One region of the Citrobacter farmeri genome, then DNA from elsewhere that is predicted to be linked to it. Evidence: predicted binding sites of a transcription regulator. Region 1 holds the regulator's gene; each other region holds the start of a gene.
What was found. The regulator PhoB, encoded in region 1, activates phosphate uptake and scavenging genes when phosphate is short. The targets are predictions, from matches to a motif close to CTGTCATAAAACTGNCNNAT.
Positions count from the first base shown of each region.

Region 2: pstS (phosphate ABC transporter substrate-binding protein PstS) is a predicted target of PhoB. The motif match lies at 4,046-4,065, and genes of this name have one in related genera.
Region 3: kdgR (DNA-binding transcriptional regulator KdgR) is a predicted target of PhoB. The motif match lies at 4,404-4,423, and genes of this name have one in related genera.

Region 1 covers NZ_CP077291.1:3,527,287-3,537,652, reverse strand. Annotated here, with positions in the region: gene sbcC (exonuclease subunit SbcC) at 1-1,246, opposite strand, end outside; gene sbcD (exonuclease subunit SbcD) at 1,243-2,445, opposite strand; gene phoB (phosphate response regulator transcription factor PhoB) at 2,642-3,331, shown strand; gene phoR (phosphate regulon sensor histidine kinase PhoR) at 3,373-4,668, shown strand; gene brnQ (branched-chain amino acid transporter carrier protein BrnQ) at 5,075-6,394, shown strand; gene proY (proline-specific permease ProY) at 6,473-7,846, shown strand; gene malZ (maltodextrin glucosidase) at 7,984-9,801, shown strand; gene I6L53_RS16605 (LysR family transcriptional regulator) at 9,795-10,366, opposite strand, start outside.
Region 2 covers NZ_CP077291.1:4,816,284-4,826,649, reverse strand. Annotated here, with positions in the region: gene I6L53_RS22800 (F0F1 ATP synthase subunit epsilon) at 1-93, shown strand, start outside; gene glmU (bifunctional UDP-N-acetylglucosamine diphosphorylase/glucosamine-1-phosphate N-acetyltransferase GlmU) at 405-1,775, shown strand; gene glmS (glutamine--fructose-6-phosphate transaminase (isomerizing)) at 2,005-3,834, shown strand; gene pstS (phosphate ABC transporter substrate-binding protein PstS) at 4,153-5,190, shown strand; gene pstC (phosphate ABC transporter permease PstC) at 5,335-6,294, shown strand; gene pstA (phosphate ABC transporter permease PstA) at 6,294-7,184, shown strand; gene pstB (phosphate ABC transporter ATP-binding protein PstB) at 7,232-8,005, shown strand; gene phoU (phosphate signaling complex protein PhoU) at 8,030-8,755, shown strand; gene yieH (6-phosphogluconate phosphatase) at 8,845-9,510, opposite strand; gene adeP (adenine permease AdeP) at 9,677-10,366, shown strand, end outside.
Region 3 covers NZ_CP077291.1:1,944,598-1,954,963, reverse strand. Annotated here, with positions in the region: gene ftsI (peptidoglycan glycosyltransferase FtsI) at 1-1,264, opposite strand, end outside; gene cspE (transcription antiterminator/RNA stability regulator CspE) at 1,485-1,694, opposite strand; gene I6L53_RS09205 (DUF2627 domain-containing protein) at 1,707-1,850, opposite strand; gene I6L53_RS09200 (YebO family protein) at 2,507-2,794, opposite strand; gene mgrB (PhoP/PhoQ regulatory lipoprotein MgrB) at 2,869-3,012, opposite strand; gene I6L53_RS09190 (YobH family protein) at 3,173-3,412, shown strand; gene kdgR (DNA-binding transcriptional regulator KdgR) at 3,521-4,312, opposite strand; gene I6L53_RS09180 (MFS transporter) at 4,489-5,862, shown strand; gene htpX (protease HtpX) at 5,907-6,788, opposite strand; gene prc (carboxy terminal-processing peptidase) at 6,982-9,030, opposite strand; gene proQ (RNA chaperone ProQ) at 9,050-9,739, opposite strand; gene I6L53_RS09160 (GAF domain-containing protein) at 9,837-10,334, opposite strand.

The sequences.
Region 1 (10,366 bases):
CCAGCGCCGTTGCGACCTCATCCGCCGTCAGATTGAGCGTCACCGGTGGCAGCAATTCCAGCTTACGGCTATCGTTTACCTGCTGTTGCTGCCATTTCGCCATCTGAATCTTATCGCTGGCCTGCTGAGCAAAAAGGGCTCGCCATCCTCCTAACTCGTTGCTCCATAAGCGAAAGCGGTCGTGTGCGTTTAGCCACTCGTTGAGCGTCTGTTGCGTGGAGAGCAGGGCGATGGACTGCCGCTCAGCCTGGCGGCGTATACGATCGCGAAGCGCGAATCTGCTTTGTAAGCGAGTATTCACTTCGTTGATCTGCTGGCGAGTGCGGGTGACCGTAGCCGATTGCTCCTGAATACGCTCCCACAGTGGGCGCAATGCTCTGGCAGGCTGCGCCAGACTGAGCGTCGCCAGTTGTGGTTGGGCGTTTTCCAGCGCCTCCTGTGCAACCCGCTGCGCCTGCTGACGCTGGTTGACGTCGGCCAGCAGTTCGTGTTGTCGCGTCAGCCAGTTCTGGTGCTGCTGTCCGGTCCGCTGTTGGGTGACCAGCTGCTTCTCTTCGTCAGTGAGCGCCTGCAAACTTTCTGTCAGCGTCTGCAACGCCTCTGGCGCTAACAGTGTGACGCCGCTGGCCTGCGCCTGTAATTTTTCCAGTTCGGTGCGCGCGGTTTTGTGCTGCTCAAAGACCTGGGCGGAGATCTGTCCATAAATTTCCGTGCCGGTCAGTTCTTCCAGTAGTTCCGCACGCTCCTTTGGCTTAGCGTTGAGGAAAGCCGCGAATTGCCCCTGTGAGAGCAGCATTGAGCGGGTAAAGCGGCCGTAATCCAGCCCGGTCAGATCCGCCGTCATCTCCAGTTTGTCTTTCACTTTATCGGCAAGGATTTTCCCGTCGGCGCAGCGCGCCAGTTCAACGCGCGGAACCTGCAAATTGCCGTCGGGCTGGTTGCGCGCACGGTTCTGGCTCCAGAACGCACGATAAGCTTCGCCTTTGACTTCAAACTCCACTTCCGCCAGACATTCCGCCGTATCGCGGGTCATTAGATCGTTTTGCGATTGTGACACGGTATTCAGGCGAGGCGTCTCGTGGTACAACGCCAGGCAAATCGCGTCGAGCAGCGTGGTTTTACCGGCCCCGGTGGGTCCGGTGATGGCAAACAGACCGTTGCTGGCAAACGGCTCGGCCGTGAAATCGACCTTCCATTCCCCTTTCAGTGAGTTGAGGTTTTTCAGGCGTAGACTGAGAATTTTCATGCCTCATGCTCCCCGGACAGCGTCTGTAACGTGCGACGAAAAAGTGACGTCAGGCGTTCGCATTGAGGTGGCTCAAGTTCTTCCAGCGCCAGGCGGCGCGAAAATACTTCATCTACGCTCAGTTCGCTCAGCGTTTCCCGGCGTTCGTTACTCAACATGCGCTCGCGTTGCTCCCGACTGCGACGGACTAACAGCACTTCAACAGGCAGCGTTTCCGTCAGCGCCTGAATTTTACGCTGCATATCATGCAGGTATTCATCGGTAGTGATTTCAATATCCAGCCAGACAGGTGGGCTTTGCTCGCTATCACGCCACTGCTCCAGTTGCCCGGTAATCGCGGCGAGATCGCCTTTCAACACCGCCAGCGGTTGCGTTACCGGAACGGTGAGTTCCTCAACGCTGGCTAACTTGCCGTCCTGGAAGTCCACCCGATGCACGTACTTATTTTTGCCGCATTCATCAAAACTCAGCGCGATGGGAGAGCCGCAGTAGCGGATATGCTCTGTACCACCAATCTTCTGCGCCCGGTGGATGTGGCCCAGCGCGATATAATCGGCGGTCGGGAAGTTTTGTGCCGGGAACGCATCCAGCGTGCCGATATAAATGTCACGAACGGCGTCACTTTTGCTGGCGCCGACGGTGGTCAGATGACCGGTGGCAATAATCGGCAAGGCGAGATCGCCGCGTAACGTGCAGGCAGCCTCGTATTGCTGCTGGTAATAGTCGGTGATGGCACCCAGAAGATGCTGCTGTTTTTCCTGACCGGACAGCCCCGCCTGACTGCTGATAATGTCACGTGGACGTAAAAATGGCACCGGGCACAGCACCGCGCCGGGCTGACCGTCGCGACGATTCAGTATTTGCGGCGCATGACCTGCGCTGGCCACCACCGTGGTATTGAGAAACGCCAGAATGTCGCGGGATTCATTTAACGTGGCGACGGAATCGTGGTTTCCTGCTAATACCACCAGATGGCAGCCCGTTTGCTGCAGGTTGACCACAAAACGGTTGTAGAGCTCACGAGCATAGCTTGGCGGCGAGCCGGTATCGAATATATCGCCCGCAACGACTATCGCATCCACCTGCTGTTCGACCGCCGTTTCCAGCAGCCAGTCGAGAAAGGCCTGATGTTCAGCGGCACGGCTTTTGCTGTAAAAATTTTGTCCCAGATGCCAGTCAGAGGTGTGAAGAATGCGCATAACGGTTCCATGGCAAAAAAGCATAAAGGGGATTATAACCATTCGGGGGCTGTAATATCTCGTTTCTCGGGTGTCATAAATCAACAACCTAAGGTTAACGTCAGCACGCATTTTCATAAATCTGTCATAAAACTGACGCATAATGGCGCCGCATTAAGACAGATGATGATAAGCAACTTATATAACAGGGCAAATCATGGCGAGACGTATTCTGGTCGTAGAAGATGAAGCTCCAATTCGCGAAATGGTCTGTTTCGTGCTTGAGCAAAATGGCTTTCAGCCCGTTGAAGCTGAAGATTATGACAGTGCGGTGAATCAGCTTAATGAACCCTGGCCGGATTTGATCCTTCTTGACTGGATGTTGCCCGGCGGTTCTGGTCTACAGTTTATTAAACACCTCAAGCGTGAAGCGATGACGCGGGATATTCCGGTCATGATGTTGACCGCCAGAGGAGAAGAAGAGGATCGCGTACGCGGCCTGGAAACCGGCGCGGACGACTACATTACCAAACCGTTCTCCCCGAAAGAACTGGTCGCCCGCATCAAAGCGGTGATGCGCAGAATTTCACCAATGGCGGTGGAAGAAGTCATTGAGATGCAGGGGCTGAGCCTGGATCCTACATCGCACCGCGTGATGATCGGCGAAAATCCACTCGATATGGGGCCGACGGAATTTAAACTGCTGCATTTCTTTATGACCCACCCCGAACGGGTTTACAGCCGCGAACAGTTGCTGAACCACGTCTGGGGCACCAACGTCTACGTTGAGGATCGCACGGTCGATGTGCACATTCGCCGCCTGCGCAAGGCGCTGGAAACCAGCGGCCACGATCGGATGGTACAGACGGTTCGCGGAACAGGGTATCGTTTTTCGACCCGTTTTTGAAAGACAAGAATAAGAGCCAGGCTCTGAAGGGAGAGTGACCCGTGCTGGAACGGCTGTCATGGAAAAGGCTGGTGCTGGAACTGATACTTTGCTGTATCCCGGCCTTGATCCTAAGCGCATTTTTTGGTTACCTGCCGTGGTTTTTACTGGCATCGGTAACAGGACTGCTGATCTGGCATTTCTGGAATTTATTACGCCTCTCATGGTGGCTGTGGGTCGACAGAAGCATGACGCCGCCGCCGGGACGAGGCAGTTGGGAACCGCTGCTGTATGGTTTGCATCAGATGCAATTGCGCAATAAAAAGCGCCGTCGCGAGCTGGGCAATTTGATTAAACGCTTTCGCAGCGGGGCAGAATCACTGCCCGATGCGGTGGTATTGACTACCGAAGAGGGCGGGATCTTCTGGTGCAACGGTCTGGCGCAGCAGGTACTGGGCTTACGCTGGCCGGACGATAGCGGGCAGAATATCCTGAACCTGCTGCGCTACCCGGAGTTTACGCAGTACCTTAAACTGCGGGATTTCAGTCGACCGTTAAATCTGGTGCTCAATACCGGTCGCCATCTGGAAATCCGCGTCATGCCGTATACCGATAAGCAACTGCTGATGGTGGCGCGTGACATGACGCAGATGCATCAGCTTGAAGGCGCGAGACGCAATTTCTTTGCCAACGTGAGCCATGAACTGCGCACTCCGCTGACGGTGTTGCAGGGCTATCTTGAGATGATGCATGAGCAGACGCTGGAAGGGGCAACGCGCGAAAAAGCGCTCTTAACGATGCGTGAACAGACCTCGCGCATGGAAGGACTGGTGAAACAGTTGCTCACGCTGTCGAGGATTGAAGCCGCGCCGACGCTTTTGCTCAATGAGCAGGTCGATGTGCCGATGATGCTGCGCATGGTCGAACGCGAAGCGCAGACGCTCAGCCAACAGAAGCACACGTTTAGCTTTGAAGTGGATAACCAGCTGAAGGTGCTGGGGAACGAAGAACAGCTGCGTAGCGCGATGTCTAACCTGGTGTACAACGCAGTGAATCATACGCCGGCAGGAACCCATATCATCGTCCGCTGGCACACGGTGCCGCACGGCGCGGAGTTTAGCGTGGAAGATAACGGGCCGGGCATCGCACCGGAACATATCCCGCGGTTAACGGAGCGATTTTATCGCGTTGATAAAGCGCGATCGCGACAAACGGGCGGCAGTGGGCTGGGGCTGGCTATCGTAAAACATGCGGTGAATCATCACGAAAGTCGCCTGAATATCGAGAGTCAACCGGGCAAAGGAACACGCTTTAGTTTTGTGCTGCCGGAACGATTAATTGCCAAAAAAAGTGCTTAAAGTACAATCGTAAGGTTTTCTTTCCATAAGCCAGCCAATGCTGGCTTATTTTCTTTGCAGCTAAGATAAGTCTGCTGAATTTATCAACGCCTGGTTGTTTTTTGTTCGAATGATAAGCCATGACTTTTTCTTTAACATAGTGTTTTGCACTGGCCTTTAATTTTATATCGCTATAATCTTCCGGTTTTTGGATCCCTCCTTGCTTTAAAACGTTATAAGCGTTTAAATTGCGCCCCAGATGCTGTCAGACTGACTGCATTCAGGCGGTAAATCGAAAAACTATTCTTTGCTTTCCAGGTTATGGGATATATCCCTCTGGAATAGCTTAAAAAAACCGCTGTTTCTTCCCGCAGGGAAAGACAATAAGTTAATTTAATCAACACCACATCCACAGGCCGTAAGCTTTATGACCCATCAGTTAAAATCGCGCGATATTATTGCGCTGGGCTTTATGACTTTTGCGCTGTTCGTCGGCGCAGGGAACATCATCTTTCCTCCAATGGTTGGTTTGCAGGCTGGCGAAAACGTCTGGATGGCGGCTGTCGGCTTTTTGATCACGGCCGTGGGGCTACCGGTGCTGACCGTTATCGCGCTGGCGAAAGTCGGTGGTGGTGTTGACAGTCTGAGTACCCCTATCGGCAAAGTGGCTGGCGTTCTGCTGGCGACCGTCTGCTATCTGGCCGTTGGACCGTTATTCGCAACTCCGCGCACTGCAACGGTCTCTTTTGAAGTGGGTATTGCCCCGCTGACCGGCGACTCGACTCTGCCGCTGCTTATCTACAGCGTGGTCTATTTTTCGATTGTGATTCTGGTGTCGCTGTATCCGGGTAAACTGCTGGATACCGTTGGGAACTTCCTGGCACCGCTGAAGATTCTGGCGTTGATTGTACTTTCCGTTGCCGCCATCATCTGGCCTGCCGGCCCGATCAGTCATGCGATGGAAGCCTATCAGACGGCAGCATTTTCCAATGGCTTCGTGAACGGCTATCTGACAATGGATACGCTGGGGGCGATGGTCTTTGGTATCGTGATTGTTAACGCGGCACGTTCTCGCGGTGTCACTGAAGCACGTCTGCTGACCCGTTATACCGTCTGGGCTGGTCTGATGGCGGGCGTTGGATTAACGCTGTTGTACCTGGCGCTGTTCCGCCTTGGTTCAGACAGCGCAACGCTGGTCGATCAATCAGCGAACGGTGCGGCGATCCTGCACGCTTATGTCCAGCACACCTTTGGCGGTGCGGGTAGCCTGCTTTTGGCGGCGCTGATTTTTATCGCCTGTCTGGTGACGGCGGTCGGCCTGACCTGCGCCTGTGCGGAGTTCTTCGCCCAGTATGTGCCGCTGTCTTACCGTACGCTGGTCTTCATTCTTGGCGGATTCTCGATGGTGGTTTCCAATCTGGGGCTTAGCCATCTGATTCAGATCTCTATTCCGGTACTGACAGCGATTTATCCCCCGTGTATCGCACTCGTTGTGTTAAGTTTTACCCGCTCATGGTGGCATAATTCGACCCGCGTCATTGCACCAGCAATGTTTATCAGCCTGATTTTTGGTATCCTTGATGGTATTAAAGCATCGGCAATCGGCGACGTGTTACCGGCCTGGACCCAGCGCTTACCGCTGGCGGAGCAAGGCCTGGCGTGGTTAATGCCCACCGTCGTGATGGTGGTCCTGGCGGTTGTCTGGGATCGCGCAGTGGGTCGGCAGGTGACCTCCAGCGCACACTAAGATTGCGGAAAATTTGTTTTAACCACGGGGCTATTACTGGCCCCGTGGTTTTTTATTGTGTTGATGGGTTAGGAATCGATGGAAAGTAATAACAAGCTGAAGCGGGGGCTAAGCACCCGACACATTCGCTTTATGGCCCTGGGTTCAGCAATCGGCACCGGACTGTTTTATGGCTCTGCAGATGCCATAAAAATGGCCGGACCGAGCGTGCTGCTGGCATACATTATCGGCGGGGTAGCGGCTTATATCATTATGCGCGCGTTGGGGGAAATGTCCGTACACAACCCTTCCGCCAGCTCATTTTCGCGCTATGCGCAGGAAAACCTCGGCCCACTCGCCGGTTACATCACCGGCTGGACCTACTGCTTTGAAATACTGATTGTCGCCATTGCCGACGTGACCGCGTTTGGCATCTACATGGGCGTCTGGTTTCCGACTGTACCGCACTGGATCTGGGTGCTCAGCGTGGTGCTGATCATCTGCGCCATCAACCTGATGAGCGTGAAAGTGTTTGGCGAACTGGAGTTCTGGTTCTCCTTCTTTAAAGTCGCCACCATTATTATCATGATTGTGGCCGGTTTCGGGATCATCATCTGGGGGATTGGTAACGGCGGGCAACCGACCGGGATCCATAACCTGTGGAGCAACGGCGGCTTCTTTAGCAACGGCTGGCTGGGGATGGTGATGTCACTGCAGATGGTGATGTTCGCCTATGGCGGTATTGAAATTATCGGCATCACCGCCGGGGAAGCGAAGGACCCGGAGAAATCCATTCCGCGCGCCATTAACTCGGTACCGATGCGTATTCTGGTGTTCTACGTGGGGACGCTTTTCGTCATCATGTCTATCTACCCGTGGAACCAGGTAGGAACTGACGGCAGCCCGTTTGTGCTGACCTTCCAGCATCTTGGTATTACTTTTGCCGCCAGCATTCTCAATTTTGTGGTGCTCACCGCGTCACTGTCGGCGATTAACTCTGACGTCTTTGGCGTCGGTCGCATGCTGCACGGGATGGCAGAGCAGGGCAGTGCGCCAAAAGTGTTCGCCAAAACCTCGCGCCGGGGGATCCCATGGGTCACCGTGATGGTGATGACTATCGCCTTGCTGTTCGCGGTGTATCTGAACTACATCATGCCGGAAAACGTCTTCCTGGTGATTGCGTCGCTGGCGACCTTCGCGACGGTATGGGTGTGGATCATGATCCTGCTGTCGCAAATCGCTTTCCGTCGTCGTCTGCCGCCGGAAGAGGTGAAGGCGCTGAAGTTTAAAGTGCCGGGCGGCGTGGCAACGACCATTGTAGGCCTGATTTTCCTTGTCTTTATTATCGGACTGATTGGTTATCATCCGGACACCCGCATTTCGCTGTACGTGGGCTGTGGCTGGATTGTTCTGTTGATGATTGGCTGGATGTTCAAGCGCCGCCACGATCGTCAGGTCGCTGAAGCGCAGTAATGTTGTACCGGGTGGCGCGAATGCCATCCGGTCATTTCTCCTCCCCCGAACTCCTCCCCCAATAAACCTTCAGATGAGGAGTTATCCTGCAAATCGCTATGGCAAGGTGAGCTCATTTTCATCAAAGGGGATACGTGATGTTGAATGCCTGGCACCTACCGGTTGCCCCATTTGTTAAGCAAAACAAAGACCAACTGACCATTACGCTCTGGCTGACGGGGGAGAATCTGCCGCAGCGCGTCACGCTACGTGCGGAAAATGACAACGAAGAAACCGCGCTGGCGATGCGCAAACTGCGCACGCAACCGTCTCCGGGCGTGACGGCCTGGCGTGCGGCGATTGATCTTCGTTGCGGACAGCCACGTCGTCGCTACAGTTTCAAGCTGCTCTGGCTCGATCGTCAGTTGTGGTTTACACCGCAAGGGTTCAGCCGTTTTCCGCCCGCCCGTCTGGAACAATTTGCCGTGGATGCGCCGGACAGCGGACCGCAGTGGGTGGCCGATCAGATTTTCTACCAAATCTTTCCTGACCGTTTCGCCCGTAGTTCGTCACGCGACATACAGCAGGATAAGGTTTATTACCATCACGCGGCCGGACAGGAGATTGTGCTGCGAGAGTGGGACGAACCGTTGACCGCGCAGGCCGGCGGCTCCACGTTTTATGGCGGCGATCTCGACGGCATCAGCGAAAAGTTGCCGTATCTGAAAAAGCTGGGCGTTACCGCGCTGTACCTGAACCCGATATTCACCGCTCCGAGCGTGCATAAATATGATACCGAGGATTACCGTCACGTTGATCCGCAGTTTGGCGGCGATTCGGCGCTGATGCGACTGCGGCTGAAAACGCAGCAGCAGGGAATGCGGCTGGTGCTGGACGGCGTGTTTAACCACAGCGGCGATTCCCACGCGTGGTTCGATCGCCATCAGCGCGGCTCCGGCGGCGCGTGCCACTATCCGGATTCCCCCTGGCGCGACTGGTACAGTTTTTCACCTGACGGCGTCGCGCTGGACTGGCTGGGCTACTCCAGTCTGCCGAAGCTGGATTATCAGTCCGAAAGTCTGGTCAATGAAATGTATCGCGGTGAAGACAGCATCGTTCGTCACTGGCTGAAGGCGCCGTGGAACATGGACGGCTGGCGGCTCGACGTTGTGCATATGCTGGGAGAAGCGGGTGGCGCGCGTCATAACCTTCAGCATGTCGCTGGGATCACCCGGGCGGCGAAGGAAACGCAGCCAGAAGCCTACGTTTTTGGTGAACACTTTGGTGATGCGCGACAGTGGCTGCAGGCGGATGCAGAAGATGCCGCCATGAACTACCGTGGCTTCACCTTCCCGCTCTGGGGCTTTCTTGCCAACACCGATATCTCCTACGATCCCCAGCAGATAGACGCGCAGACCTGTATGGCGTGGATGGAGAACTACCGCGCCGGCCTCTCTCATCAACAGCAGTTGCGGATGTTTAATCAGCTCGACAGCCACGATACCGCGCGTTTCAAATCGCTATTGGGAAAAGATGTCGCCCGCCTGCCGCTGGCGGTGGTCTGGCTATTTAGCTGGCCCGGTGTGCCCTGTATCTATTACGGTGATGAAGTAGGGCTGGATGGCGATAACGATCCGTTCTGCCGCAAGACGTTTCCCTGGCAGGCGGAAAGACAGGATGCCGCATTGCTTGCCCTGTATCACCGGATGGCGAAGCTGAGGCATAGCATCCTGGCGCTGCGCTATGGCGGATGTCAGGTTCTCTATGCAGAAGATAACGTGGTGGTGTTTTTGCGCGTCCATCAACAGCAGCGCGTGCTGGTGGCCATTAACCGCGGCGAGGCCTGTGAAGTGGTGCTCCCGGCTTCACCGCTGCTGAACGTGACACAATGGTGCTGCAAAGAAGGTAAAGGACAACTGTCTGACAGTATCCTGACGCTGCCGGCAATTTCCGCCACGCTCTGGCTGAATCACTGATACAGTCGCGCGATGTTGGGGTTTTCAAGCAGCGCTTTTCGCCACCAACGATGCGCCAGCCCGTTTCGGCCATCGCGCCATGCCATATAAGCGACATCTTTTTCGCGAAAAGAGATGACGCTTTTTTCGACCAGTTCGCCCGTGGCAAGCCACGGGCTGGCGATATGCCGTGGAAGAAACCCGCAGCCCATCCCGGCGCGAAGCAGCGCCACTTTGCTATGAAAATCGTCGACATGAATCTGCGGCTGTTCGTCCATCAGATTAGTTTGCATCGGATGACAAAAGCGCGCGCTGTCGCTGATAACAATGGCACGGTGCAGGCAAAGTTGTTCATTCGTCAGTTTGTCAGCGATTGCGGCCAGCGGATGCGCGGGCGCCACCACAAAAACATTATCCAGGGTGCCTAACATTTTGTAGGACCACGCGGCGGAGGTCGGTGGTTCGTTAATCGCGCCAAGAATGATATCCGCGCCATTATGCGTTAACTCTTCCCATGACCCAGCCAGCGTGTGGTACGAAAATTTAAGTCGCGTCTGTTTGTTCAGCGCGTGAAAAGCATCAATAA
Region 2 (10,366 bases), 1.3 Mb from region 1:
CATGGTGACGTGGATTACGCTCAGGCATCTGCGGAACTGGCCAAAGCGATCGCGAAACTGCGCGTTATCGAGTTGACCAAAAAAGCGATGTAACACCGGGTTGAAAAATAAAAACCAGTCTGATTTCAGGCTGGTTTTTTTTTGCCTGTCATTATTGTGCTTTTATGTCATCTTTCTTTATGGGCCAAAAAAAGAGCAAAAACATTAGCCTGGCGCGTTATTCACGATATCAGGTGACTTTTCAGAAGACAAAAGCCGTAGAAATGGACGAAAATGTCTCTATCTCCGTTGGGGAAAACTCGTGATTGTGCGTTTTATCCTCTTCCCATTTTACGATGAAAAAAATGTAGTATTTTCAAAGTGAAACGGTATAAATTCGTTCTCAAATTACAGTCAGGACGCGTATGTTGAATAAAGCGATGAGCGTAGTGATCCTTGCCGCAGGCAAAGGCACTCGTATGTATTCCGATCTTCCAAAAGTGCTTCATACCCTTGCCGGGAAATCGATGGTTCAGCATGTCATTGATGTTGCTAATGAATTAGGTTCATCACAGGTACATCTGGTTTACGGCCACGGTGGCGATCTGCTTAAAAAAAGCCTGAAAGAAGACAACCTGAACTGGGTGTTGCAGGCGGAGCAGTTGGGTACCGGCCACGCTATGCAGCAGGCAGCGCCTTTCTTTGGCGATGATGAAGATATTTTAATGCTCTACGGCGACGTCCCGCTGATCTCGATTGAAACCCTACAGCGTCTGCGCGATGCCAAACCCCAGGGGGGGATTGGTCTGCTCACGGTTAAGCTGGACGATCCGAGCGGCTATGGTCGTATCACGCGTGAAAATGGCAAAGTGACAGGTATCGTTGAGCATAAAGATGCCAGCGACGAACAGCGTCAGATTCAGGAAATCAATACCGGGATACTGATTGCAAATGGCGCTGACATGAAGCGCTGGCTGTCTAAACTGACCAATAACAATGCGCAGGGTGAATACTACATCACCGATATCATTGCGCTGGCTTATCAGGAAGGTCGTGAAATCGCGGCAGTTCATCCCGATCGCCTGAGTGAAGTCGAAGGCGTAAACAACCGCCTGCAACTTTCCCGTCTGGAACGTGTTTACCAGTCCGAGCAAGCGGAAAAACTGCTGCTGGCGGGCGTGATGCTGCGCGATCCGGCGCGATTTGATCTGCGCGGTACGCTCGTTCACGGGCGGGATGTTGAAATTGATACTAACGTTATCATCGAAGGTCGCGTCACGCTTGGTCATCGCGTGAAGATTGGGGCGGGTTGCGTCATTAAGAACAGCGTCATTGGCGATGATTGTGAAATCAGCCCGTACAGCGTGGTGGAAGATGCCCATCTGGACGTTGCCTGCACGATTGGACCGTTCGCTCGTTTGCGTCCTGGTGCGGAACTGATGGAAGGCGCTCACGTGGGCAACTTCGTTGAGATGAAGAAAGCGCGTCTCGGTAAAGGCTCTAAAGCCGGTCATCTGACCTATCTGGGCGATGCGGAAATTGGTGACAACGTGAACATTGGCGCAGGCACGATCACCTGCAATTACGATGGTGCGAACAAGTTTAAAACCATCATTGGCGACGATGTTTTTGTCGGATCCGATACCCAACTGGTGGCGCCGGTCTCCGTAGGAAATGGCGCCACCATTGCGGCGGGGACCACCGTCACCCGCGACGTTGCTGATAATGAACTGGTCATCAGCCGTGTGCCACAAGTACATAAGCCGGGATGGAAACGTCCGGTGAAGAAAAAGTAACAATAAGGCGGGTGGCGCTACGCTTACCCGCCCTACGATTGAGTAGGCCTGATAAGGCGTAGCCGTCATCAGGCAAACCCGGGAGAGGAGGTAAACATATACCTCCCGCCCAAAAGCAGTACCTATAAAAATAACCCCACTCTCTACAAGGCTCGGGGCGCCCGAAAAAACGGGCATACAGGTCGAAAGACAACGACAGGCATAATGCCTTGATTCGGAATAAAAAACTATGTGTGGAATTGTTGGCGCTATCGCGCAACGTGATGTAGCTGAAATCCTTCTCGAAGGTTTACGTCGTCTGGAATATCGTGGTTACGACTCTGCTGGTCTGGCCGTGGTGGACGCAGAAGGTCATATGACCCGTCTGCGTCGTCTGGGTAAAGTACAGATGCTGTCTCAGGCTGCGGAAGAACATCCGCTGCACGGCGGCACCGGTATTGCTCACACTCGTTGGGCTACGCATGGCGAACCTTCGGAAGCAAACGCGCATCCGCATGTTTCTGAGCACATTGTGGTGGTGCATAACGGCATCATCGAAAACCATGAACCGCTGCGTGAAGAACTGAAAGCACGCGGCTATACCTTCGTTTCAGAAACAGACACCGAAGTGATTGCTCACTTAGTACACTGGGAACTGGAACAGGGCGGTACGCTGCGTGATGCTGTGCTGCGCACCATCCCGCAACTGCGCGGCGCGTACGGTACGGTGATCATGGATACTCGTCATCCGGATACGCTGCTGGCTGCGCGTTCGGGTAGTCCGCTGGTTATCGGTCTGGGGATGGGCGAGAACTTTATCGCGTCCGATCAGCTGGCACTGTTGCCGGTGACCCGTCGCTTTATCTTCCTGGAAGAAGGCGATATTGCGGAAGTGACCCGTCGTTCTGTCGCGATTTTTGATAAAAATGGCGTGGACGTGAAGCGTCAGGATATTGAATCAAATCTGCAATATGACGCAGGTGATAAAGGCATCTATCGCCACTATATGCAGAAAGAGATCTACGAACAGCCGAACGCGATTAAAAACACCCTGACCGGGCGCATCAGCCATGGTGAAGTGGATTTAAGCGAACTCGGCCCGAAAGCCAACGAGCTGTTGTCTCAGGTTGAGCATATCCAGATCATCGCGTGTGGGACGTCTTACAACTCCGGGATGGTTTCTCGCTACTGGTTTGAATCTCTGGCCGGTATTCCTTGCGATGTCGAAATCGCCTCTGAATTCCGCTACCGCAAATCCGCAGTACGCCGTAACAGCCTGATGATCACTCTGTCTCAGTCTGGCGAAACGGCAGACACGCTGGCTGGTCTGCGTTTGTCGAAAGAGCTGGGTTACTTGGGATCCCTCGCCATCTGTAACGTTCCGGGTTCTTCCCTGGTGCGTGAATCGGATCTGGCGATGATGACCAATGCTGGCACGGAAATCGGCGTAGCGTCGACGAAAGCGTTTACCACGCAGTTGACCGTTCTGCTGATGCTGGTGGCAAAACTGGCGCGCCTGAAAGGTCTGGATGCGTCCATTGAACATGACATCGTTCATGGTCTGCAGGCGCTGCCGAGCCGTATCGAGCAAATGCTTTCTCAGGACAAGCGCATTGAAGCGTTGGCTGAAGATTTCTCTGACAAACACCACGCCCTGTTCCTGGGCCGTGGCGATCAGTATCCGATCGCTCTCGAAGGCGCGCTGAAGCTCAAAGAGATCTCCTACATTCACGCAGAAGCTTATGCAGCAGGTGAGCTGAAACACGGCCCGCTGGCGCTGATTGATGCCGATATGCCGGTTATCGTTGTTGCACCGAACAACGAACTGCTGGAAAAACTGAAGTCCAACATCGAAGAAGTGCGCGCCCGTGGCGGCCAACTGTATGTCTTCGCCGATCAGGATGCCGGTTTTACCAGCAGCGACAATATGCACATCATTGAGATGCCGCATGTGGAAGAGGTCATTGCGCCGATTTTCTACACCGTACCTTTACAGCTGCTGGCCTATCACGTGGCGCTGATTAAAGGCACCGACGTAGATCAGCCGCGTAACCTGGCTAAATCGGTTACCGTCGAGTAAAACGTTCATGCCCTGCGAAAGCGGGGCTTTTTTTTCACTCCTGCTCTGTTTTTAATCAATTCTCCCGCTGTTTTAATGTGACAAATCGTCATCTTCAGCTACTTTTTTCAGTGTCACAAAAAGAAAATTTTCCTGAAAAGCTATTGTCATATAGTCAGTTAACTTAATGATAATAATGGAAAAAATAACGCGTATTTAACGTAAATTTCCATTGTCATAAAACTGTCATATTTCGTACATTTAACTGTCACCTGTTTGTCCTATTTTGCTCATCGTAGCCACTTAACAATGATTTACGAAAATCTTGCAGGAGACATTATGAAAGTTATGCGTACCACTGTCGCAACTGTTGTCGCCGCGACCTTATCTATGAGCGCTTTCTCTGCGTTAGCAGCAAGTCTGACAGGTGCAGGTGCAACTTTTCCTGCGCCGGTGTATGCCAAATGGGCTGATACTTATCAGAAAGAGACCGGTAGTAAAGTCAACTACCAGGGTATCGGCTCCTCCGGTGGTGTTAAACAAATTACTGCAAATACCGTTGATTTCGGTGCCTCTGATGCGCCGTTGTCTGACGAAAAACTTAATCAGGAAGGCCTGTTCCAGTTCCCGACCGTCATTGGCGGCGTGGTGCTGGCGGTGAACATCCCGGGTCTGAAATCTGGCGAACTGGTGCTGGATGGTAAAACACTGGGTGACATCTATCTGGGTAAAATCAAGAAGTGGGATGATGAAGCTATCACCAAACTGAACCCAGGCGTGAAACTGCCTTCTCAGAACATCGCCGTCGTGCGTCGTGCTGATGGTTCCGGTACCTCCTTCGTCTTCACCAGTTATCTGGCAAAAGTAAACGAAGAGTGGAAAACCAAAGTGGGCGCAGGCTCTACCGTTAACTGGCCGACCGGCCTGGGCGGTAAAGGAAACGACGGTATCGCCGCGTTCGTACAGCGTCTGCCGGGCTCCATCGGCTACGTTGAATACGCTTACGCTAAGCAGAACAACCTGGCGTACACCAGGCTGATTTCTGCTGATGGTAAACCGGTCAGTCCGACCGAAGAGAATTTCGCTAACGCCGCAAAAGGTGCTGACTGGAGCAAATCCTTCGCACAGGATCTGACGAACCAGAAAGGTGATGATGCGTGGCCCATTACGTCCACAACTTTCATCCTGGTTCATAAAGAGCAGAAGAAACCTGAGCAGGGTGCTGAAGTGCTGAAATTCTTCGACTGGGCATACAAAAATGGTGGCAAACAGGCTAATGACCTGGATTACGCCAGCCTGCCGGACAGCGTGGTTGAGCAGATCCGTGCAGCATGGAAGACTAATGTGAAGGATAGCAGCGGTAAAGCGCTGTACTAACAGAATATCTTTGACGAATTGGCGGATGGCGCTACGCTTATCCGCCCTACAGTTATGAATGTAGGCCCGCTTTGTAGGCCGGATAAGCGTAGCGCCATCCGGCTGGGGCAACTTCGTAAACGCGTTTAATGGAAAGAGTGATTTATGGCTGCAACCAAGCCTGCTTTTAACCCACCGGGTAAAAAGGGCGACAAAATCTTCAGCGCGCTGGTAAAACTGGCTGCGCTGATTGTGCTATTGATGTTGGGTGGCATTATTGTCTCTCTGATCATCTCCTCCTGGCCCAGCATTGAGAAATTTGGTTTTTCATTTCTGTGGACCAAAGACTGGGACGCGCCAAACGACATCTACGGAGCGCTGGTACCGATCTACGGTACGCTGGTCACCTCTTTTATCGCACTGCTGATCGCTGTTCCGGTGAGCTTCGGCATTGCCCTGTTTCTGACTGAACTCGCGCCTGGCTGGCTGCGTCGCCCGCTGGGTATCGCGATTGAACTGCTGGCGGCGATCCCGAGTATCGTATATGGCATGTGGGGCCTGTTTATCTTTGCTCCGCTGTTTGCCACTTATTTCCAGGAGCCGGTCGGAAATATTCTTTCCAATATTCCGTTTGTCGGCGCGCTGTTCTCCGGCCCGGCGTTTGGTATCGGTATTCTGGCAGCAGGGGTAATCCTTGCCATTATGATCATCCCTTACATTGCAGCGGTAATGCGTGATGTGTTTGAACAGACGCCGGTGATGATGAAAGAGTCTGCCTACGGTATCGGCTGCACCACCTGGGAGGTTATCTGGCGCATCGTGCTACCGTTCACCAAAAATGGGGTGATCGGCGGCATTATGCTGGGTCTGGGGCGTGCATTGGGTGAAACGATGGCGGTTACCTTTATCATCGGTAACACCTACCAGCTCGACAGCGCGTCGCTGTATATGCCTGGCAACAGCATCACCTCGGCGCTGGCAAATGAATTTGCCGAAGCGGAATCCGGTCTGCACGTTGCGGCGTTGATGGAGCTGGGTCTGATTCTGTTTGTGATTACCTTCATCGTGCTGGCAGCGTCTAAGTTTATGATTTTGCGCCTTGCGAAGAATGAGGGGGCACGCTAATGGCTACGCTTGAAATGCAAACTACCGCAGAGCTGGCGGAATCCCGCCGCAAAATGCAGGCGCGTCGCCGGATGAAAAACCGCATTGCGCTCACGCTCTCAATGGCAACGATGGCATTTGGCCTTTTCTGGCTCATCTGGATCCTGATGTCCACGATTACCCGCGGTATTGACGGGATGTCGCTGGCGCTGTTCACCGAAATGACGCCGCCGCCGAATACGGCGGGTGGCGGTCTGGCGAATGCCCTGGCGGGCAGTGGTCTGTTGATCCTCTGGGCGACGGTGTTTGGTACGCCATTGGGCATCATGGCCGGGATTTATCTGGCGGAATATGGTCGCAAATCCTGGCTGGCGGAAGTGATTCGTTTCATCAATGACATTCTGCTTTCCGCCCCGTCTATTGTGGTTGGTCTGTTCGTGTACACCATCGTGGTGGCGCAGATGGAGCACTTCTCCGGTTGGGCGGGGGTGATCGCGCTGGCGCTGCTTCAGGTGCCAATCGTTATTAGAACCACCGAGAACATGTTGAAACTGGTGCCGGACAGCCTGCGTGAAGCGGCTTATGCGCTGGGAACGCCGAAGTGGAAAATGATCTCCGCGATTACATTGAAAGCGTCTGTTTCCGGGATCATGACCGGTATCCTGCTGGCGATTGCGCGTATCGCGGGTGAAACCGCCCCGCTGCTGTTTACTGCGCTCTCCAACCAGTTCTGGAGTACCGACATGATGCAGCCGATCGCCAACCTGCCGGTCACCATCTTTAAATTTGCGATGAGCCCGTTTGCTGAATGGCAGCAGCTGGCGTGGGCCGGGGTGCTGATCATCACGCTGTGCGTACTGCTGCTGAACATTCTGGCGCGCGTTATTTTCGCCAAGAGTAAACACGGTTAATTATTTGCGGCGTGGCCGATGCGACGTCGAATGAGGAAGAGATTGAAATGAGTATGGTTGATACTGCTCCGGGTAAGATTCAGGTTCGTGATTTGAACTTCTACTACGGCAAATTCCATGCCCTGAAGAACATTAACCTGGATATCGCTAAGAACCAGGTGACAGCGTTTATCGGACCCTCAGGCTGCGGTAAATCGACGCTGTTGCGTACGTTCAACAAGATGTTTGAACTGTACCCGGAACAGCGTGCGGAAGGTGAAATTCTGCTGGATGGTGACAATATCCTTACCAACACCCAGGATATCGCTCTGCTGCGCGCCAAAGTGGGGATGGTTTTCCAGAAGCCGACACCTTTTCCGATGTCTATCTACGACAATATCGCCTTTGGCGTGCGTCTGTTTGAAAAGTTGTCCCGTACGGATATGGACGAGCGCGTGCAGTGGGCGTTGACCAAGGCCGCATTGTGGAACGAAACCAAAGATAAATTGCACCAGAGTGGGTACTCTCTCTCCGGTGGTCAGCAGCAGCGTTTGTGCATCGCGCGGGGTATCGCTATTCGCCCGGAAGTCTTGCTGCTGGATGAGCCATGCTCAGCGCTGGATCCGATCTCAACAGGTCGTATCGAAGAGCTGATCACTGAGCTGAAACAGGATTACACCGTGGTGATTGTGACCCACAATATGCAGCAGGCTGCGCGTTGTTCCGATCATACGGCGTTTATGTACCTGGGCGAGTTGATTGAGTTCAGTAACACGGATGACCTGTTCACCAAGCCCGCGAAGAAACAAACCGAAGATTACATTACTGGCCGCTACGGTTGATATCCCCGGGCATCTGGAGAAATGATGGACAATTTAAACCTTAATAAACACATTTCCGGTCAGTTCAACGCCGAACTGGAAAGTATCCGCACTCAGGTAATGACGATGGGCGGCATGGTTGAGCAGCAGCTTTCTGATGCTATCACCGCGATGCACAATCAGGACAGCGAGCTGGCGAAACGCGTTGTTGATGGCGATAAGCACGTCAACATGATGGAAGTGGCGATCGATGAAGCCTGTGTTCGCATCATCGCCAAGCGCCAGCCTACGGCGAGCGACCTGCGTCTGGTGATGGCGATCATCAAAACCATCGCCGAGCTGGAGCGTATTGGTGACGTAGCGGATAAAATTTGTCGTACTGCACTGGAGAAATTCTCTCAGCAGCATCAGCCGCTGTTGGTGAGCCTGGAGTCACTGGGGCGTCATACCGTACAGATGCTGCACGACGTGCTGGATGCGTTTGCGCGTATGGATCTGGACGAAGCGGTTCGTATCTACCGTGAAGACAAGAAAGTTGACCAGGAATACGAAGGGATCGTGCGCCAACTGATGACCTACATGATGGAAGATTCGCGGACTATTCCCAGCGTGCTGACCGCGTTGTTCTGCGCGCGTTCTATCGAGCGTATTGGCGACCGCTGCCAGAATATCTGCGAGTACATCTTCTATTTCGTGAAGGGCCAGGATTTCCGCCACGTGGGTGGCGATGAACTGGATAAGCTGCTGGCGGGTAAAGATCCAAAAGAGTGATTTTTTGGCGGGTGGCGCTTCGCTTACCCGCCCTACAAAACCATGGATCCTGAAGGCCGGATAAGCGCGAGCGCCATCCGGCTTTTTTATTATCGCGTAATATTCCATCCGCGCGCCTTCCACAACGCCGGCAGTTGCGCCAGATCGGTAAAGGTCGTTACTTTGGGATGATCGATCGGCTTGTTGTGCGGATCGGCGCAGAAGTAGAACACTTCCATTCCTGCATCAATTCCCGACTGTGCACCAGCAGAAGAGTCATCTACCAGAATGCAGTTCTGCGCGTTGACGTTCATGGCTTTTGCCGCGTGGAACATCAGCGCCGGATCGGGCTTCCAGCGTTGAATATCGTAACCGCTGTACAGTTTGTCCGGGAAATGATGCAGCATGCCCAGTTTACCCAGCGAGTGCTGCATTTTACTGACCGGACCGTTTGAGACCACGCACATCGGCACCGTCATGCTGTCCAGCAGCGTATTTGCGCCAGGGATTACTTCCAGCTCTGAGTCGAACAGGCGTGCGACCTCGGCGCGGTAGACGGGTTCTAAGTCGGCTTTGGCCAACGTCACCCCATGCTCCTCATTAATGATATCAATGATTTCGTAGAGTTTTACGCCCTTAAAGCGTTTAAAAGTTTCTTCGAGATCGAGGGTGATACCGAATTCCTGGAACATTGCGACATACGCACGGGAACAGATCACTTCACTGTCGACCAGCGTACCGTCACAGTCGAAAAATACCGCTTCAATTCCGGACATGCCTTTCCCTTTTCATTAGTTTAACGTTTACGTACTGCCTGATTGTGCAACGCAATCGTTGCCGTATAAGCAAATTCAATGAAAAAAACATTTCACAATCACCCCCTATTGTCGCATTTTGGTATAGGATAGCGACGAATTTTCCCTCCTTGTTTGGAAATTGATAATGAGTCAACAACACACAACCCAGACGTCTGGTCAGGGGATGCTGGAACGCGTGTTTAAACTGCGCGAACATGGCACGACGGCACGGACCGAAGTGATAGCCGGTTTTACCACCTTCCTGACGATGGTTTACATCGTTTTTGTTAACCCGCAAATTTTGGGCGTTGCTGGCATGGACACCAGCGCCGTCTTCGTGACCACCTGTCTGATTGCCGCGTTTGGCAGCATTCTGATGGGTCTGTTCGCTAACCTGCCGGTGGCGCTGGCACCAGCGATGGGGCTGAATGCGTTCTTTGCTTTCGTGGTGGTCGGTGCGATGGGCCTGTCGTGGCAGGTCGGTATGGGGGCGATTTTCTGGGGCGCCGTCGGTCTGCTGCTGCTGACTATCTTCCGCGTGCGTTACTGGATGATTGCCAATATTCCGGTCAGTCTGCGCGTGGGTATTACCAGCGGTATCGGTTTATTCATCGGCATGATGGGACTGAAAAACGCGGGCGTGATCGTCGCGAATCCTGAAACGCTGGTCAGCATCGGTAATCTGACCTCCCACAGCGTACTGTTGGGCGTGCTCGGTTTCTTTATCATCGCTATCCTGGCGTCACGTAACATTCACGCCGCTGTACTGGTGTCTATCATCGTCACCACGCTGCTGGGCTGGTTGGTGGGTGATGTGCACTATAACGGCATTGTC
Region 3 (10,366 bases), 1.6 Mb from region 1:
CCAGTTGTAGCGGCGTCACCATCAGGCCGTAACCAAAGGCAAAGGTTGCGCGGTCCAGATCGCTCCAGTAGCGGCGCTGTGGCATCAGTCCCTGACTCTCCCCGGTGAGTCCCAGCCCCGTAGGCTGACCGAAGCCAAATCGTTGATAGGTATCTTCTAATCGCTGAATGGGCATCGCTAACGAAAGATGCGATACGCCGGTGTCACTCGATTTCTGCAAAATACCAGTCAGCGTCAGTTCCGGATAAAAACCTACGTCACGAATGCGATGTCCGTCGAGGAAAAACGGATGGGTATCAATGACGCTGTCAGGCTGCACAATCCCCTGCTCAAGCGCCGTCATGATGACCAGTGGTTTCACCGTTGACCCCGGTTCAAAGGTGTCGCTAATCGCACGGTTGCGAAAATCGTCGAGTACCGCCCCGTCACGGTTATTCGGGTTAAAATCGGGGAAGCTGGCCATCGCCAGAATCTCACCGGTGGCGATGTTGACCAGCACGGCAGCGCCGGATTCCGCTTTGTTCCAGCTAACCGCATTGTCCAGTGCATCCTCGGTGACCGTCTGTAGTCGCTCATCAATGCTGAGCTGAAGTTCATGCGCCGGTACAGGATTGACTTCCGTGATGTTTTCAATCACATGCCCGAACTTATCCTTGCGGACCAGACGGGAACCCGGCTTACCCATTAACTGCGCGTTAAAGCTTTTCTCAACGCCTTCAATGCCCTGTCCATCGATGTTGGTAAAACCAATCAGGTTCGCCGCCACATGTCCTGCCGGGTAAAATCGCCGGGACTCCTCTCGCAAGCTGATCCCGGGAAGATGCAACTTGTCGATCCACTTCGCCTGTTGAGGAGAAACCTGACGCGCAAGATAGATAAACCGTGCAGAAGGATCGTGATTAACGCGTGCCGCCAGGGTTGTGAGCGAGAGATGCAGCGTATTCGCCAGCGCTTGCCAGCGCTCACTGATGCCGACACCGCCTTTGCTCAGCACGGTTTGCGGGTCCGCCCAGACCGCATTCACCGGCACGCTCACCGCCAGCGGTCGTCCCTGCCGGTCAGTAATCATTCCGCGCGGCGATGCCGTGGTGACTTCGCGTAACGAACGCATGTCTTCTTGCCTGACCAGGGGATCGGGTTCGACAATCTGCAACCATGCGACGCGCCCCAGTAACCCCCCCAGACTCAGCAATATGGCTATACAAAGCAGAGCAAAGCGTAGCGGTGTAAAACTTCGCCCTGTACCATCACTTTTCTTTTTCACCTGTTCTCCGGCAAACATAATATTCAGGTGACTGATTTAACGGGAATAACGGCGGGAAAGCGGTGAGAACTGTGCTAATAACATCACGGCTTTGCAACAAAGCGCTAACGAAGGAGGCGTTCAGACATACTTTGAAGGAAGATGCATGAAAAAGCCCCGCATCAGCGAGGCTTTAAATCTGAGGTTGATGCGCAGACGCGCTTCAAATCAGTGGTGTCGATCAGATAGCTGTTACGTTAACAGCAGCCGGACCTTTCTGGCCGTCCTGAATTTCGAACTCAACGTTCTGGCCTTCAGCCAGAGTTTTGAAGCCATTACCCTGGATAGCGGAGAAGTGTACGAACACATCTTTGCTGCCATCAGCCGGAGTAATAAAGCCAAAACCTTTAGACTCGTTGAACCACTTAACTTGACCTTTAATCTTTGCCATTTGCAAAATTCCTTAGAGTGTTTTCTTAGCCCGCAGGCCTAACATAGATAAAACTGAGACATTACTGCTTGAGGCACTAATATAAGGTTCGGCAGAGAAGCGGTATTCAACGACAACGTGTTTACTCAGGACTTCTTTACTGAAAATGCCACACATAAACAGAACTGTACCTCGTTTAACCCAAAACGTGTTATCACATACAACGTTAATTATGGCAAGCCATTTTTAAACGTGTCTCGATCGGTCGCACAAATCTCACCAGTCGACACAGAGTATCTGCACAGTTATGCGTCAATTCTCAAGCCGATATATTCCCGCTTTCTTGCTGAGCCCTTGTCAGACCAGCATCGCAGCGGGGACTTTTCAACCATAGCCCAATAACTTCACGACTTCCAGATCATCGCGATGGTGAAATGCGGAGTCAGGTCGTTATCACAAATTCTGCTTTGTTATGCATAATTTGTCTCAACACAAAATGACCCCTTATCATAATAACGACACATTTCGCCCTATCTTGATATCCACTGTTCTTATGCACTCATTTAATGAAAGAATGATGACAATGCACAAAAATAGGGAAAGAAACGTTTCGCTTTTTATAAAGCCGATCATTCTCACAAAACGGGGAAGATCGCATTATTAACGTATGGAAAAATATAATTAAGTGTGTGCAGACAATAACCGACGAAATGCGTCAGGAAGAAACGGATATAGCGATGGGGTGTGCAACTGCACTAATTGCGTGCAGGATAATGACCAGGAAGGAAAGACCGACGGGACGCCAGTCCATTCGCTTCCTGTTTACAAGGAGATTAACGCTCTGCAACCAGACGGATGATGTCGTCGTCCTCTTGCGGCTCATTGGCCTTCGGCGACGCCTCAGCCACTTTTTCCGGCTCGTTCGCTTCACAGAGACGACGCAGTAAGGCATTTTGTCGCTTCTGCTGATCTAACAACGCTTCCAGCAGCTCAATCTGCTCATTGGTCCGCGAGCTGGCTCGGTTGATAAAGAACCACAGCACCAGCCCAACAATCAGAACCCCCACCGATACAATCAACGACGCAAAATTAAGCACGCCGGAATTCACTACTTCATTCATTTCACCACCTCAATGTAGACGCGCCATTTTACCACCGCGCCACAGGAAGGAAATCAACAGATGAAAAAATGATCTCACCAGGGGATAAATTTATTGATGGCGCAAATTCCGCTGAAAAATTGTACATCCTGGTCACACATGATGTTGAACACCTGGGCCCACAGCAACAGGCACACAAGCACCACCACCACCAGAATTATCCATCGAAACTTTTTCACTCCACTCTCCGCATCAACATCTTATGCCTCCAAATTATCATGTCTATCTTAAACCAGGACTAACTACAGGAGACATTAGCGTTTTTTTAAGAATCCTTTACTTGTATCAATGTGCGTAAGCGCTAAGCTCAGTCTAACGTATAGAAGAAAAGAGGTCATAATGCGTTTGATTATTCGCGCTATCGTGCTGTTTGCGCTTGTCTGGATTGGATTATTACTCAGTGGGTATGGTGTTCTGATAGGTAGTCAGGAGAATGCGGCCGGACTGGGATTGCAGTGCAAATATCTTACCGCGCGAGGAACCGCCACCGCGCAATATGTTCATACCGATAGCGGTATCATAGGGTTAACGGATTGCCCGCTATTGCGTAAAAGCACCGTGGTCGTCGATAACGGTTAATCTTCCGCCACTCTGATGTCCATAATGCATATCTCTTAAGCAGGCTGTCATCTGGGTAAAAACTGCCGGCGCAAAAGCCGGCAGTTTATTATCAACATCATGACGTCATCAGAAGGGATAATTGTTGTAACCCATCTGCTCAGAGATTTTACGCGCCGCGGTATGCAGCATCGAAACGTACTCATGCAGGTTTTCTTCAGAAAAACGCAGCGTCGGGAAGGAGATGCTCAGGCCAGCGATCACGACACCAAAACGATCGAATACCGGTACACCGATGCAGCGTAAACCTTCTTCTTGCTCTTCGTTGTCTTCACCGTAGCCCTGCTCGCGGACTTTATCCAGCACTGGCAGCAATGCTTCTGTGGTGGTGATGGTGCGTCCGGTGCTGCGTTTGTACTCAACACCGTCCAGAATCTGCTTCACCTCATCACGATCGCGCCAGGCCAGCAGCACTTTACCAATTGCGGTGCTGTAAAGCGGGTTACGACGTCCTACGCGCGAATACATGCGCAGATTGTACATCGAATCAATCTTATGGATGTATACGATGCTATCTTCATCCAGCGCTCCGAGGTGCACGGTCTCTTTAGTCAGACGAGAGAGTTCGCGCATCTGGATGTCCGCGCTGCGGATAAGGTCAACATTCTGTAGCGCACGCGCGCCCAGTTCAAACAGTTTCAGCGTCAGAGAATACTTCTCGGACTCACCTTCCTGTGACACATAACCCAGTGTTTTCATGGTCTGTAAAAAGCGATAAACGGTGCTTTTTGACATCATGACGCGTTGTGATAACTCGGTAATCCCTATTTCGCGCTCTTCACCCAGCGCCTGCAAAATGCCAAAAACTTTCAGCACGGAAGATACAGAATCGGGTTGTTTATCCAGATCTGCGTTAGCCATCTATCACCTCATTACGAGTGTTTTATAAAAATCAGAACGATTTTTTATTATAATTTCATGGTCAGGCGCCCGCAATCCATCTTTGCTAACTCCGTTACAAATCTGCGACATAAAGCCTGAATATCAATGCTAGAATCACTACCCTGATCATATTCTTCGCAGAAACTATCAATCACATGAATAAATCCCAGGCCGATGGCCTGCCGCTTCCGCAGCGATATGGCGCCATTTTAACCATTGTTATTGGTATTTCGATGGCCGTACTGGACGGTGCCATTGCCAACGTGGCTCTCCCCACCATTGCCGCTGATTTACGCGCCTCAGCCGCCAGCTCAATCTGGGTCGTTAACGCTTATCAGATCGCCATTGTCGTTTCGTTACTGTCGCTGTCATTTCTTGGCGATATGTTTGGCTATCGCCGCATCTACAAATGCGGGCTGGTCGTCTTTCTGCTGGCTTCACTGTTCTGCGCACTCGCAGACTCGCTACAGATGTTAACGATGGCGCGTATCGTGCAGGGGTTTGGTGGCGCGGCGCTGATGAGCGTCAACACCGCGCTGATCCGTCTGATTTATCCTCAGCGCCATTTGGGGCGCGGGATGGGCATCAACTCCTTTATTGTCGCCGTCTCTGCGGCCGCAGGCCCAACCATTGCCGCAGCAATCCTTTCGATCGCTTCCTGGAAATGGCTGTTTCTGATCAACGTGCCGTTAGGAATTATTGCGCTAATTCTGGCGATACGCTTTCTCCCGCCCAATGGTTCACGCAGCAATAAACCGCGTTTTGATATCCCCAGCGCCGTGATGAATGCCCTGACGTTTGGCCTGTTGATCACCGCCCTGAGCGGCTTTGCGCAAGGTCAGTCCCTGACGCTGGTCAGTGCTGAACTCATGGCAATGGTCTTGGTGGGCTACTTCTTTATCCGCCGTCAGCTCGCATTGCCGGTGCCGTTATTACCGGTTGACCTGCTGCGTATTCCGCTTTTTTCACTGTCGATTGGCACCTCGATCTGCTCCTTCTGCGCTCAAATGCTGGCGATGGTCTCCCTCCCCTTCTACCTGCAAACGGTACTGGGACGCAGTGAAGTTGAGACGGGGTTGCTGCTCACCCCCTGGCCGCTGGCAACGATGGTCATGGCACCACTGGCCGGCTATCTGATCGAACGCGTCCATGCTGGTTTGCTGGGGGCGCTGGGTCTGCTGGTGATGGCAAGCGGGCTGTTTGCCCTGGTGTTGCTTCCTGACGTGCCGTCCGATCTGAATATCATCTGGCCGATGATCCTCTGCGGTGCCGGGTTTGGTTTATTTCAGTCACCCAATAATCATACGATCATCACGTCAGCACCGCGTGAACGCAGCGGTGGCGCAAGCGGCATGCTGGGAACCGCTCGTCTGCTGGGACAAAGCTCGGGCGCGGCGCTGGTCGCGCTGTTGTTGAACCAGTTCGGGGATAACGGCACGCATGTTTCTCTGCTGGCTGCGGGGATTCTGGCGACCGTGGCGGCGGTGGTGAGTGGTTTACGCATTACACAACCCCGGGCGCAAGCGTAAAAAAAGCGCGTCCCCGGACGCGCTTTCTCTTCATGCTGACAGGCTTACTTCAGGTATTCCCCACTGCGCAGCGCTTCGATACGTTTATCCAGCGGCGGGTGAGTCATGAACAGCTCGCTCAGCGATTTACCTTTACCATTAATGCAGAAAGCCATCATGCTGGACGCTTCCTGCGGTTCGTAGCTGGTTTTCAGACGCTGTAGCGCAGCTATCATCTTTTCACGCCCTACCAGTTTGGCGGAACCTGCATCGGCGTGGAATTCACGGTGGCGAGAGAACCACATGGTAATGATGCTCGCCAGGATACCGAAGACCAGTTCCAGTACCATCGCAACCGCAAAATAGATCATCGGGTTACCGTTGCTGCCTTCACCTTCATCACGGTTGCCACCGAGAAAACCGGCGGCGATCTGCGCCAGAATACGCGAGATAAAGATAACAAAGGTGTTCACAACGCCCTGAATCAGCGTCATGGTGACCATGTCACCGTTCGCGATATGGCTAATTTCATGGGCAATAACCGCTTCAGCTTCATCCGGGCTCATGTTTTGCAGCAAGCCGGTACTGACTGCGACCAGAGACGCATCACGGCGCGCCCCGGTGGCAAACGCGTTAATGTCCGGCGCATGGTAAATAGCGACCTGCGGCATGGCGATACCGGCCTGACGCGCCTGCGTGGCAACCGTATTCATTAGCCAGCGTTCTCTTTCGTTACGCGGTTGCTCGATCACTTCCCCACCGACGGAACGTAACGCCATCCATTTGGACATCAGCAGTGAAACGAAGGAACCACCAAAACCGAACAGCAACGCCATAATCATCAGGCCCTGGACGCTGCTCGACTGAATCCCTGTCAGGCTCAGCACCAGCCCGAAAACGACCATAACGGCAAGGTTCGTCAACAGGAAAAGCGCGATTCGCATCATAATCTTCTTTTAACCTCAACTTAACAAAACGCACTATGCGATTACCCACATCGTATGGGTCGTACCGCTATTTTCAAGCATCAATGCCCGGTAAGTCACCAGAAAGACACAACTTTACATTTTGTTGCACCAGGCTGACGACTTCATGCGCTTGTTAAAAAAAACAGGCACAATTTCTTGTGCCTGTATGAAGTTACTTCGCCGCGGTGGGTTGTTCCGCTGGCTTCGCTTTCTCAAGCGTCGCCAAATCCAGCGCGATCTTCACCGTTTCATCAAGATACGGATCCGGCTCCTGGTAATCTTTTGGCAGATCATCCAGTTTCTTCAGAACCGGTTTCCCTTCACGTTTAAACCGGTCGTTGATTCTCGCCAGACGCATCGCATCATCCTCGTTATTCTCTTTTTCACGCTGCGCGTAATTCAGAGACGCGATGTTACGTTTGTCCTTCATCGCATTGAAACGAGCGATATCCTTCATGATGTACTGGAACTCAGGATCCTGCGCGATACGCGCATTGTGCTCTTTGAGTAATTCAGGACCGAACGGTGTCAGATCGTCTGATTTCACATACGTTGCGGCGTCGATGCTATCCCACGGCAACGCATTATCTTCAAACTTCTCGCCGGTTTCTGTCTCTTCATTCCCCGTCGGCATGATGATATCCGGCGTGACGCCTTTACGCTGGGTACTACCGCCATTCACACGATAAAACTTCTGGATCGTATACTGTACAGAGCCCAGTGCAGGCCATTCCGGACGCAGCATCTGATCGTAAATACGGTTCAGCGAACGATACTGCTGTACGGTACCTTTACCGAAGGTCGGTTCGCCGACGATCAGTGCACGACCGTAATCCTGCATGGCTGCCGCAAAAATTTCCGATGCCGACGCACTGAAGCGATCGACCAGCACCACCAGCGGACCTTTGTAGTAAACAACGCCATCGGTATCGCTGTCCTCACGGACTTTGCCATTATTGTCGCGAACCTGAACCACCGGTCCAGAAGGAATAAACAGACCAGACAGAGAAACCGCCTCAGTCAGCGCGCCGCCACCATTGGTCCGCAGATCGATGACGATGCTGCTGACATTCTGTTTTTCCAGTTTCTGCAACTGAACTTTGACATCGTCAGTCAGGCCAACATAGAAGCCAGGGATATCCAGCACGCCGACTTTCTCTTTACCCACTGTTTTCACTGACATCTTAACCGCGCGGTCTTCCAGACGGATGCGTTCCCGCGTCAGTGTAACCGTTCGGGTTTTTGTTCCTTTGCCGGCGGGCAGAACTTCAAGACGAACTTTACTGCCTTTTGGCCCTTTGATGAGTGCAACAACGTCATCCAGGCGCCAGCCGATCACATCGACCATGCTTTTTCCCGTCTGCCCCACGCCGACGATGCGATCGCCAACGCTAATCGCTTTGCTCTTCGCCGCCGGGCCGCCTGCGACCATGGAGTTGATAACCGTATAGTCATCGTCCATCTGCAATACGGCACCAATCCCTTCCAGGGACAGGCTCATCTCGGTATTAAACTGTTCGGTATTGCGTGGCGAAAGGTAGTTGGTGTGCGGATCAATTTCGCGGGCAAACGCCGTCATCGCCAGTGAGAAAACGTCTTCACTGTTGGTTTGCGTCAGACGACGGATCGCGGATTTATAGCGACGCGTCAACGTCTCGCGAATTTCTTTATCGTCTTTGCCGGTCAGCTTCAGACTTAACTCATCGAACTTCACCTTGCCGTCCCACAGCGCATTCAACTCGGCCTCGTCTTTCGGCCAGGGCGCTTTGCTGCGATCAAGATTAAAGGTATCAGTGCCGGTGAAATCCATCGGACGTTCCAGCACTTTCAGCGCGTACTGAAAACGTTCGAAGCGACGCTTTTGCGCCAGATTATAGAGATCGTAAAAAACGTCGAGCTTACCCGAACGCAATTCATCCCCCAACTGCCCTTTCTTCTTCGCAAACTGCTCGACATCTCCCGCCAACAGCACGTTGTGGCTGTAGTCGAGTAAATTCAGATAGCGGTCGAAAATTTTGGCGGAAAAGGCTGAATCGAGATCGAACTGACGATAATGAGAACGTGTAAAACGCGACGTAACGCGTTCACTCACCGTGGCGTGCTGGGTCTCTTCCTTAAGAACAGGAATCTGATCGGCACGCGTAATGTCGTCCACAGCGAAGGTCTGGCCTGCTATTGCAAGCAGGCCAGCTAACGCGGTAAGCCTAAAAAATGTGTTCATGCCAGGCCTGGCCTCCGTTTCAGAACACCAGGTGTTCTGCGCGTACAATCAAAGACATACCCGAATTCAGCTGTACACGGACGCCATCTTTGGTGATTTCTAATACGGTGGCATCCATCGCATCGTTGCCAGCTTTCACCTTCAGAGACTGTCCAACGCTCAGCGCTGAAATATCCGAAACCGGAGTCAATTTCTCTTCACGAGGTGCGCGTGGCGCTTTCACGGCCGGTTTTTCAGCACGCGGTTTACGCTCAGTCGCTTCTTTGCGGCGCGGTGCTGCAGGACGCGGCTTACGTTCACGGCGAGGGGCGTCTTCGGTTTCCCCTGCGGCGGCGGCAGCTTCGCGTTTTTTCGCTTGCTGCTCTGCCCGCTGCGCCTGAACGCGAGCTTTCGCTTCTTCAAGCTGCTTACGCGCATGTTCAACGTGCTGCTCATCCAGCTCACCACATGGGTTGCCGTCGAGATCGACACGCGTTGCGCCCGGCTTAACGCCGTACAGGTAACGCCAGCTTGAAGTATAAAGACGTAAAGCGGAACGAAGTTGCGTTTTGCTGAGGTTCATTTCGCCCTCAATACGCTCTACCAGATCCTGAAAAATGCCAATTTTCAGTGGGCGCGCTTCGCCTTCCGCACTAAAACACTGCGGAAAACGCTCGGCCAAAAACGCGATGACTTCTTTACTGCTATTCAACTTAGGTTGATTTTCCATGAAATTTCCTGATTACAACGGACGTAGCCAACAAGCAGCAGGCATGAACAGGCGACATTATAATGACGCCATCAGTAATTGCTACGTTATCCGTTGATTATCCTGCGACGCTCGCAAAGAATTTTGTGTAATCCGTCATTGCAAGCACGGTTTCAAGTTGCGCGACGAGCTGGCGAAGCCCCTCTTCATCCTCAGCGGTGAAGCGTCCAAACGCCGTACTGTCGATGTCCAGCACGCCAATAATATGGCCCTTGACGGTTAATGGCAGGACAATTTCCGCATTACTGGCCGCATCGCAGGCGATGTGACCATCAAAGGCGTGAACGTCGTCAATCCGCTGCACCTGGTTGTGGGCAACAGCTGTGCCGCACACGCCACGCCCCACCGGGATCCGCACGCAGGCAATTTTGCCCTGAAACGGACCTAATACCAGCGTATCGCCTTCAAGCAGGTAAAATCCCGCCCAGTTCACTTGCGAAAGACGTTCGTACAACAGTGCGCTGGTGTTCGCCAGCGTGGCCAGAAAACTGGTCTCTCCTGCCATTAATGCCTGAAAATCGCGGTTCAGATCCGCGTATAGCTCTGTCTTGTTCATTATATAATCACTTAGTTGTCTTACTCTGATAC